One region of the Intestinimonas butyriciproducens genome, then DNA from elsewhere that is predicted to be linked to it. Evidence: riboswitches for the same ligand, from Rfam matches in the RefSeq annotation. Region 1 holds a riboswitch; each other region holds the start of a gene.
What was found. Region 1 has a riboswitch for cobalamin ahead of cbiD (cobalt-precorrin-5B (C(1))-methyltransferase CbiD). Riboswitches for the same ligand answer to the same signal wherever they lie in the genome.

Region 1 (3,269 bases):
TTCTCTTTCTTGTTCTCCAGAAGCGCCGGATTTACCAGAGAGCCGGCATAGATGATCACATCCGCTTCCCGCAGAAGCCGTGCGCCGCGGACAGTGATGAGGTCCGCGGCTCCGGGGCCCGCGCCAATAAAGTGGATCATAGTTTCCTCTTCCTTTCCGTTTGAAATGGTCTCAGTCCGGGGCGTGGAGCGCGGCCAGCCGCTCCGCTCCCGGCGTCCGGCCCAGTATCCCATGCTTGTTGGAGAAAAAAATGGCCTCGATGTCCATATCCTCTCCCGCCCGTGCCTTGAGCCTCTGGTCCAGTGCACCGGCCAGGGATGCCATTACAGGCTCCCGCAGTCCGGCGCGGTCCAGAATATCAACTGCTTCGTCTGTGGTGATGGCCAGAAACACCGCCTCCACAACAGTACGGTCCCCACCGCACAGGGCTGTATGCGCCGCCAGGGTCTCCCGCCTGGCATCGGATACCCTGGAGTGCGTATTCATGTTTCCCGCCGCAGCCTTGCACAGCTTGCCCAGATGGCCCACCAGCAGAAAGCTGCGAAATCCCAACCCTGCTGCGTGATCAATGGCCTCTCCAATATAGTTGGAGCAGGTGGCCCAGTGGTCCAGCGACAGGTGGAGAACTTCCCTTGAAAAATGTTCGCCGTAATTACCAGGAGTCACCACGATGTCTCCCACCCCCGCCGCAGCCTGCACGTCCAGCTCCAGACGCAGGGAATCTATAAGTGCGGCTTCACTCATAGGCCGCACAATGCCGGAGGTCCCCAGGATAGAAATGCCCCCTGTGATCCCCAGCCGGGGATTAAAGGTCCTTTTTGCCAATTTCTCCCCTGCCGGGACGGAGATCTCCACCCGGAGCCCCTCGGAGTACCCCGCCTTCCGGCGTACTTCCTCCATCTGGCGAAGGATCATTTCCCGGGGCACATGATTGATGGCCGCCTCGCCTACCGGCTGGTCCAGTCCGGGCCGGGTGACCCGCCCTACGCCCACCCCGCCTTCGATGGTGACTTCGCGGGCTTTCGTCTTTTCCACCTTGGCAAAAACCAAGGTGCCATGGGTGGCGTCCGGGTCATCTCCCCCGTCCTTCCGGACCGCACAGGAGGCCCATCCGCATCCCGACGCCGGCTCTAAGAGCTCGGCTTCCACAGGGATGCCGGCGGGCGTCTCCACCCGGACCAGAGCGGGCATCTCCCCTGTGAGCAGAAGCTCCGCCGCCCCCCGTGCCGCGGCGGCGGCACAGGTACCGGTCGTATACCCGCAGCGGAGACGGCCGCGGCCAACGGAGATATAGTGTTCAAAGGTGCCCATACGCCGCCTCCCGACAAAAAATGGTCCCTCTCCGGGCGGAGAGGGACCATGAAAATGGGCATGGCACTGCCGCTCTCCACCTAAGAGTCATGCTTGTGTATTCCGCACGGCAGGTCTCCTGGCTTGCGCTTCTCCCTCGGGCGTCCCTTCTCGGCAATCGATCATTACCAATGGGCTTTTGTACGCCGTCGTCCACGCTTACAGTAGAGGTAAGACTGCGCCGGTCTTTCACCGGACTTCCCTTTTCAGCAGCTGCGTCGCTGCACCAATGCGATACTCCGTATTTTGTTTTCCTATCTATTATAACAAGTAACCCGCAGGAAGTAAAGGCATTCTTCTCCACCTGTCCCTCCCATTTTTCCGTCCCTCCATCAGAGTCCCCGGCTCCACTCCGGCCGCATCCCGGTACCGCTCTCCAGCGCTTGGTCCAGACGGGATAGAAAGTATGCACGGTCTTCGGGCAGGCCTCCCTTCAGAGGCACGTAATTGGAGGCATGGTCGCAGGTAAAGTGGAGCGGGTCCACCGCCAGCTTTTCAATGAGCAATCGTGCCTCCCGCAGGGTATCCCGCGCCGTGGCCGCCTGAAATCTTCCCGCTCTCCATTCCTGATAGAGATCTGTGCCCGGATACAGCGTCAGCGTCAGCGCCGAGAGATGCCTGGGGCGCATCTCATTGATCATGGCCGCAGTATCCAGAATATGCCGCCGCCCAGCCTCACCAGGGCCGGCCAGACCCAGGATCACCATGACCCAGAGGTCAAAGCCCGCCTCCCTGAGACGGATTCCCGCCTCCAGCATCTGCCGCGCGTCCGCCCCTTTTTTGACCGCGTGCAGAAGCGCGTCGCTTCCGCTCTCCACTCCCAGATAGGCACGGGTCAGCCCGGCCTTCCGCAGGGTTTTCAGTTCTTCCGGTGTTTTGGAAAGCGTGCTCAGCGGCCCAGCATACGTGGTCACCTTCTCCAGGGATGGGAAGGCGTCATAAAGGGCGTCCAGAATCGAAAGCAGTTCCTCCGTTTTCATGATGATCGCATCTCCGTCACAGAGGAACACCCGACGAAGGTCCCCATAGCAGGCTTTTGCCATGCGGATATCCTCCAGGATATCCGGCAAAGGGCGGATATGGAACCGTTTCCCCCGATACATCCGGCAAAACGTACAGGTGTTGTGAGAACACCCCACCGTGGTCTGCAGGAGATAGCTCTTCCACTCTCCGGGCGGACGGTAGATATCACCTTCATAGCGCATATTCAGCCCTCCGTCAGCGCCTTGAGGGCTGCACAGAGGGCGTCCATCTCATCGTCCGTCCCGACACTGATGCGCAGATAGTTGCCGATACGGGGCCGGTCAAACCAGCGCACCAGGATCCCCTGCTCCCGCAGCCCGTCCAACAGCGCCTTTCCGGTGCGTTTCGGATGGCTGACAAACAGGAAGTTTGCCTTGGACTCCAGGACAGCAAACCCCATTGCACGCAGCCGCTCCTCCGTCCGCTCCCGGGTGCGGATTACGCGTTCTCTCATCTCCTCAAAGTAGGGCCCATCCTCCAGCGCCGCCACGGCTCCCGCCTGCGCCAGACGGTCCACTGTATAGGAGTTGATGGAGTCCCGCACACAACAGAGCCCGGCGATCAGATTCGGACTGCCCAGCGCATAGCCCACCCGCAGTCCGGCCAACGCGCGGCTTTTGGAGAGCGTGCGCACGACCACCAGATTGTCATACTCCTTCAGCAATGTGTCGGCCGATACGCCGCCGAAGTCCACATAGGCCTCGTCCACCAGCACAACCACATCCCGATGCTCCTCCAGCACCCGCCGGATATCCTCCAGATCCACCGACCGGCCTGTAGGAGCGTTGGGATTGGCGATGACCACGCCGCCGCAGTTTTCAGCCTTGCAGAACCGCTCCACCGGAAGAGAAAAATCCTCATCCAGCGGGATCTGCCAGGCTTTGAGCCCAAAATAG
Region 2 (3,269 bases), 890 kb from region 1:
TACCGCTGGCAACAACCCCGACATGATCTTCCCTGTGATCGTGGGCAAGCTGGTGGCTGGTGTTACCGCCATTATCGTGGCCAATATTCTGGCCCCCAAACTGCTGGCTAAGATCGAGAACGTAAAGTTCTGACAACAAGACCGCCTGGAAAGGTAAGGAATCGCTATGAATGTAAGTGAAGAACTCATCCGCAGCATCGTGGAAAAGGTCCTCTCGGAGACGGCCGCCGCGTCCTCCTGCGGCTGTGGCTTTGAGAAGCACGTCGATCCCAGCGGCGTACTCAGCGTCAAGACCTCCACCGTGAAGCTGGAGCCCTTTGAGGGGCGGAACGACGTCAAGCTCAAGGATGTAGCCACTCTGGAAGAGGCGCCCCGCATGGGTTGCGGCATCATGGAGCTCACCGACGGAGCCGACTTCGAGTGGACCCTGACCTATGACGAGTGGGACATCGTGCTGGAAGGCCGTCTGGAGATCAAGATCGACGGGCGTGTGGTAGGCGGAGATGCCGGAGACGTCATCTACATCCCCAAGGGTAGCCATATCCATTTCAGCACCCCCGATCACGCCAAATACGCCTATACCGTGTTCCCTGCCGACTGGCAGTAAGGAAGCGGGACCTCCTTCCCATCCCCCCGCCGCCCATTGGGCGGCGGGGGGATATTGTCTTTCAGATTTTTCCTTTTCCCCTTGACAGGGGTTGAAGAGGAGATTATAATAAAACCAGCCAAGCTGACAACTGAATCATAAGTGGTACGCAGGTGCTGGTCTCATTTGCTCAAAAGGGAAGTCGGGTGAGAATCCCGCACAAAGCCGTTGCTGTATTGGTGAAGCGGACCCCAAGATGTCACTGGAGTGAGAACTCTGGGAAGGCGGGGAGCGCGTTTGACACCTAAGTCAGAATACCTGCCTGTGTATGGCGCACGAGAGACCTCCTCGCGCTTAGGAGGGTGCAGCCCCTGTGTCACTTCCACAGGGCTATTGCTGTATCCTTGTTAGAGGATACGGCTTTTTTGTTGTCGGCGCTCACTCCTTATGTGACGTGTCAGGTGGCTTCTTCACCTCCCTTTGGACTGGTATGGCGATCCGAAGAAGGACGCGGGCCCGTAGCTGCCACTGCGGGGCCCGCCCATACCAGGAATATCCACCTGTGGGAAGACCGTGGGGCGCTCCGACGTAGGGGTTGCCCCACGGCTTTTTTTCAGATCATATGAGAGAAAGGAGGCGTTTGGTTGAAAAAGCTGATCAGTATGCCGATGACTGCCGGAACGCTGGCGGAGTATCCACCGACCAGGAGCTTGGAGGCAGCTTGCCGACACTTTGATTGCGACGGGCTGGAGGTGATCTGGGGCGGGGAAGACCTGCCGGAGAATATCCCGGAGCATCTCCATGTGGGATACCATCTGACCTTCTTCCCGGACTGGCTGGATTTCTGGCGGGCGGACCGGAGGGCGCTGACCCGCAAGTTTGGGAGCGCGACCGCATGGACCTCCTTTTACGGCGGACCGGAGGGGCCGGACACCCTGTTGAAGCTCTATTCCGAGGATCTCGACCGTGCGGTGCGGTGGGGGGCCGAGTATGTGGTCTTCCACGTCTCGGATGTGTCCGTGGAGGAGGGCTATACCTATCGTTGGGAGCACAGCCATCAGGAGGTCGTCGACGCGGCGCTGGAGGCCATCAACACGCTGCTTTCGGGCCGAAATCTTACACTGGCCTTCCTGGTGGAGAACCAGTGGTGGCCGGGCTTCACCTTCACAATGCCGGCGCTTACCAGGTGCCTGCTGGATGGCATTCAGTATGAGAATAAGGGCATTATGCTGGATACCGGCCATTTGATGAATGCGAACCTGGAGCTCAGGACACAGGAGGAAGGGGCGGACTGGGTCAGCCGAATGCTGGAGGAGCACGGCGGGCTGGGGAGCATGGTCCGGGGAATCCACCTCCACCAGAGCCTCAGCGGCGCCTATGTAAAGGCCCACACAGGCAGCCTGCCGGACCCCTGGCCGGTGGACTATGCGGAGCAGTTCTGCCAGAGCTATCAGCATATCCTGAGCATCGATACCCATCGCCCATGGACCACCCCCGCCGTACGGGCGCTGGTGGAAAGGATCGCTCCGGAATGGCTGGTACATGAGCTCTCTGCGGCGAACCGTGCGGAGCGGGACAAGCGGTTGGAGATCCAAAGCCGGGCTCTGGGCGTTCTTTAGAAAAGAAAGTCCGTTGGGGGAGGGGCGCACGCGGGTGCGTCCCTCTTCCACTGGGAAAATTCCCGGCAAAAGGCCTAAGAAACATTGACAAGAGCCCAAGGTTTGTGTATAATTCAAATAACGTCAAGCGGGTCACGCGAAAGAGCGGATCTGCCTGTTATGCGAGATGTGCGGAAGCGTCTTGAGCACCCGTCCGGTGTTTGAGTGCGCTTTTTTTGTTGTTGAAAGGCCCCTTGGGGGATGTGTGGTGGAATATGCAGGCAAAGGGAAACTATGTTGTCCTGGCAGACAGCAGCGCGGAGGACCGCGGGAGACTGCGGGGGATTTTGGAGCGGGGCGGATATACGGTCGCCGGAGAAGCCAACGACGGCGTGGAGCTGGTCCAGCTCTGTGAGGCGCTTCGGCCGGAGACGGTCTTTCTGGATATCCCCCTGCGCTATCTGGATGGCCTTTCGGCGGCCGCCTACCTGCGAAAGGAGCATTTGGCGGAGCTGGTCTTCTTTGTGACAGGGCGGTCGGACGAAAGGCTGGTGTCCGCAGCCAGAGATCTGGGAGCGGGAGGTTATCTGGTAAAGCCGGTGACGGAAAAACAGCTACTGCCGGGGTTGGCCGCAGCTCTGGCGCGGAACAGAGCCATGGAGCGCATCCGGCAGGACTGTGCCGAAGTCGAACGGCAGATCAGTGAGCACCGGACGCTGGAGCGGGCCAAATGTGCCGTCATGGAGCGGGAGAAGCTCAATGCGGGGGATGCGCTGGACTTTCTGCGGAGGGTGGCGGAGGAGAAGCGGATGCCTCTTTTGAAAATCGCGGAGCTTTTCACCGTGCTGCCCGGGGCCAATCCGGAGCAGTGAGCGGTCTGCTGGCCAGGGAGAGCTCTATGTTCAGGTTCGACAGGGTGTCGATCGAAAACGACATGCTTGGGCGGGGAAAACCACCGTCCGTATGACCCTTCCCGGGTTTTCAAACAGAGCCCGGGTCGTTACGATGAGGAGGAAACAAATATGAAGCGGGATCCTGTAAGAGCAAGTGTCCTGGCGACCAAGATCATTCCCAATGTGGCCGCC
Region 3 (3,269 bases), 1.2 Mb from region 1:
GCCGTTTGCGGTGTCCGTCATGGAGTCCCACGCCGCCGCCCCCTTTCTGAAAGGCCCCGCCCGCCGCCGGCGCTCAACGGGCCCCGTACTCCGCCAGGTAGGCCTCCATGCGGGCCTTTACGGCGTCGTCGATATAGACCTTGCCGTCCACCTCCCGGTTGTGGAGGAAGGCGATGATCTCCCGGACGGTGACGATGGGGCAGACGGTGATGCCGTAATCCTCCCGGAGCTCGTCCAGGGTGGAGCAGTCCCGGGTGCCCCGCTCCATGCGGTCCACGGAGACGAAGAGGGCCCGGATGGACACGTCGGCCACCTGCTGGAAAAGGGCGATGGACTCCCGCACGGCGGTGCCGGCGGTGACCACGTCCTCCACAATGGCCACCCGGTCGCCGTCCTGGGGCTTGTAGCCCACCATGACCCCGCCTTCGCCGTGGTCCTTGGCCTCCTTGCGGTTGAAGCAGTAGGGGAGGTCCCGACCGTAGTTCCGGTAGAGGGAGGAGGCCGCCGCCACCGCCAGGGGGATGCCCTTGTAGGCGGGGCCGAAGAGGCAGTCCACCCCGTCGGGGAAGTGCTCCTGGATGCAGGCGGCGTAGTAGTCCCCCAGCTGGCTGGCCTGGGCGCCGGTCTTGTAGTTGCCGGTGTTGATGAAGTAGGGGGTCCTGCGTCCGGATTTGGTGGTGAAGTCGCCGAAGGTGAGCACGCCGGAGCGCACCATGAACGTGATGAACGCTTCCTTATAAGAGTGAGACATGAGCATTGGCCCCTTTCCAGTTTGTTTCGATTTCAGTCGAAATATTATATCACTATTGAAGGGGGCGCACAAGGAGGAAGTGGGGTGGAAAAAGACGCGCGGAAAGGGGCCGGGCCGGGAATTTTTCTTGACAGACCACGGAAGGAGGCTTATACTAAAATATAGAATTAAATATACGCTTCTGTTTTATGGAAACCGGTGTAATTCCGGTGCGGTGCCGCCACTGTAAGGGGGAGCCGCTGTGCAGTCAGGACACTGGACCCGAGGGGTCTGGGAAGTCGCACGGCGGCGGGGAACCCGAGCCAGGATACTTGGACAGAATGCCTTGCGTCGTAATCTGACGGACCATCAGAGGACGGAATTTTTTATGCCCGAGATTTCCTGTCGCTGCTGTGCCGACAGGAAATCTTTTTTTGCCTGTAAGCCGCTGCGGGACGCGGGAACGCGCCCTGTGGCCTTACATATTTTAAAACAGAGAAGGAGAACCGACATGAAACGAACCCTCGCCCTGTTCCTGGCGCTGACCCTCAGCCTTTCCCTCCTGGCCGGCTGCGGCGGCCAGGAGGCCCAGAGCACCCCCGCACCCACCGGGACCACAGCGCCCACCGCCACGCCCGACGCCGAAGAGCCCACCACGAAGGTGGTGGTGGACGGCCTGGGCCGTGAAGTGGAGATCCCCTGGCCTGTGGAGCGGGCCGTGGTGGCCAACCGCTACAACAGCGAGCTGATCCGCGCCTGCGGCGCCATTGACCGCGTCATCGCCGTGGACACCAATACCGCCCAGGACCGGGTCTATTGGAGCCAGTTCGACCCTGACAACGTGATCGGCAAGGGCCAGAGCGAGCTGAACTACGAGAAGATCGTGGATCTGGGAGCTCAGGTCCTCATCACCCCTAAGAACGGCACCTATGAGCAGGACCAGGAGATGCTGGAGCCCTTCGGCATCAAGGTGCTGGTGGTCACCGGCTGGGACAACGCGGACCTGGTCAACCAGATCGAGGCCGTGGGACGGATCTTCGATGTAGAGGAGAAGGCGGCCGAGCTCAGGGCGTTCTATGAGGAGAACCAGCAGAAGCTGGACGCATGCCTGGCCAACGTGGCCGAGAAAAAGACCGTCTACTGGGAGTACGGCGATCCCTACACCACCTGCATCCCCGGCACCTCCAACGACGGCTGGCACAACATGCTGGTCTCCGCCGGGGCCATCAACATTTTCGGCGACGAGAGCCTGGCGGGCAAGGACATCGACCCCGAGGCCATCCTGCTGGCCGACCCCGACCTCATCATCAAGACCAGCTCGGGCCCGGCCCTGAAGAATACCGGCGTGTATACGCCCCCCACCCAGGAGATGTATGAGGAGATAACCGCCGAGATGGTCAGCCGCCCCGGCTGGTCCGACCTGAAGGCCGTCCAGAACAAGAACCTCTACTGCACCACCGGCTTCTGTGCCGGCGGCCTGGGCAAGCTCATCGGCGCCCTGTACACCGCCACCTGGCTCTATCCGGACGAGTGCGCGGACATCGACCCCGACGCCGTGTTCGACGAGTGGATGTCCATGCAGGAAGTCGGCCCCATCGAGGGCCACGTCTACCGCCTGCCCTGATATGTCCCTGTATGTGGAAACGCCCGGCCCCGCGCTGGGGGAGGAGATCAGGAGCTACCGGCGGCTCAAGGCGCTCTTTGCCGCGGCGGTGGCGGCGGCCACGCTGGCGGCCTTCGTGGTGAGCTGCTTTGCCGGGGTGGCGGAGGTCACCCCGGCCCGGCTGCTGGCCACGGCCTTCCCCTCCCTCGCCCTCCAGGCCCGGCCCCTGAGCGGGACGGAGCTCACCGTCCTGCTCCACCTGCGGCTGCCCCGGATCGTGATGGCGCTGCTGGCGGGGATCGGGCTGGCAGTGAGCGGACTGGTAATGCAGGCCATCACGGGCAACACTATGGCCAGCCCCTTCACCACCGGCCTTTCCAACGCCGCCGCTATGGGCGCGGCGGTGGTGATCGTCTTCGGCCTCAATTTCATGGGCACCACCCAGCTCACCACCGTGTTCGGGGCCTTTGTTCTGGCCTTCCTGTGCGCCGCGCTGGTGTACGGCATCTCCTCCGCCAAGGGGCTGGGGAGCACCACCATCGTACTGGTGGGTATCGCGCTGAACTACTTTTTCTCCGCGCTCAACGCCGGGATGCAGTACATCGCCAACGAGCAGCAGCTCACCGCCATTGTCAACTGGACCTTCGGGAGCCTGTCCCAGTCCACCTGGCCCCAGATCCTGTTCACCGCGGCGGTGCTGGGCGTCTCCCTGCCCATCCTCTTCTCCCGGGCATGGCACTATAATCTGCTCACCACCGGGGATGAGAGCGCCGTGGCCCTGGGGGTCAATGTGGGGCGGCTGCGCTGTGTCTCCGGGCTGCTCATCACCCTCATCGCCGCCACCGTGGTCAGCTTCACCGGGGTCATCGGCTTCGTGGGTCTGGTGGCCCCCCATATCGCCCGTCTGCTGGTGGGCGGGGACCATCGGGTCCTCTT

Region 2: linked by a shared signal. The riboswitch ahead of SRB521_RS04445 (apurinic/apyrimidinic endonuclease family protein) and the one ahead of cbiD (cobalt-precorrin-5B (C(1))-methyltransferase CbiD) in region 1 are both predicted to bind cobalamin.
Region 3: linked by a shared signal. The riboswitch ahead of SRB521_RS02910 (ABC transporter substrate-binding protein) and the one ahead of cbiD (cobalt-precorrin-5B (C(1))-methyltransferase CbiD) in region 1 are both predicted to bind cobalamin.

The regions. Positions count from the first base shown of each region.
Region 1 is NZ_CP011524.1:1,791,789-1,795,057, forward strand. It holds gene cobM (precorrin-4 C(11)-methyltransferase) at 1-140, opposite strand, end outside; gene cbiD (cobalt-precorrin-5B (C(1))-methyltransferase CbiD) at 172-1,311, opposite strand; cobalamin riboswitch at 1,403-1,597, opposite strand; gene SRB521_RS09075 (B12-binding domain-containing radical SAM protein) at 1,683-2,555, opposite strand; gene hisC (histidinol-phosphate transaminase) at 2,558-3,269, opposite strand, start outside.
Region 2 is NZ_CP011524.1:897,652-900,920, forward strand. It holds gene SRB521_RS04435 (ethanolamine utilization protein EutH) at 1-133, shown strand, start outside; gene SRB521_RS04440 (cupin domain-containing protein) at 167-607, shown strand; cobalamin riboswitch at 741-926, shown strand; gene SRB521_RS04445 (apurinic/apyrimidinic endonuclease family protein) at 1,231-2,205, shown strand; gene SRB521_RS04450 (ANTAR domain-containing response regulator) at 2,460-3,056, shown strand; gene eutL (ethanolamine utilization microcompartment protein EutL) at 3,207-3,269, shown strand, end outside.
Region 3 is NZ_CP011524.1:560,487-563,755, forward strand. It holds gene SRB521_RS02900 (JAB domain-containing protein) at 1-31, opposite strand, end outside; gene pyrE (orotate phosphoribosyltransferase) at 74-751, opposite strand; cobalamin riboswitch at 942-1,062, shown strand; gene SRB521_RS02910 (ABC transporter substrate-binding protein) at 1,242-2,354, shown strand; gene SRB521_RS02915 (FecCD family ABC transporter permease) at 2,356-3,269, shown strand, end outside.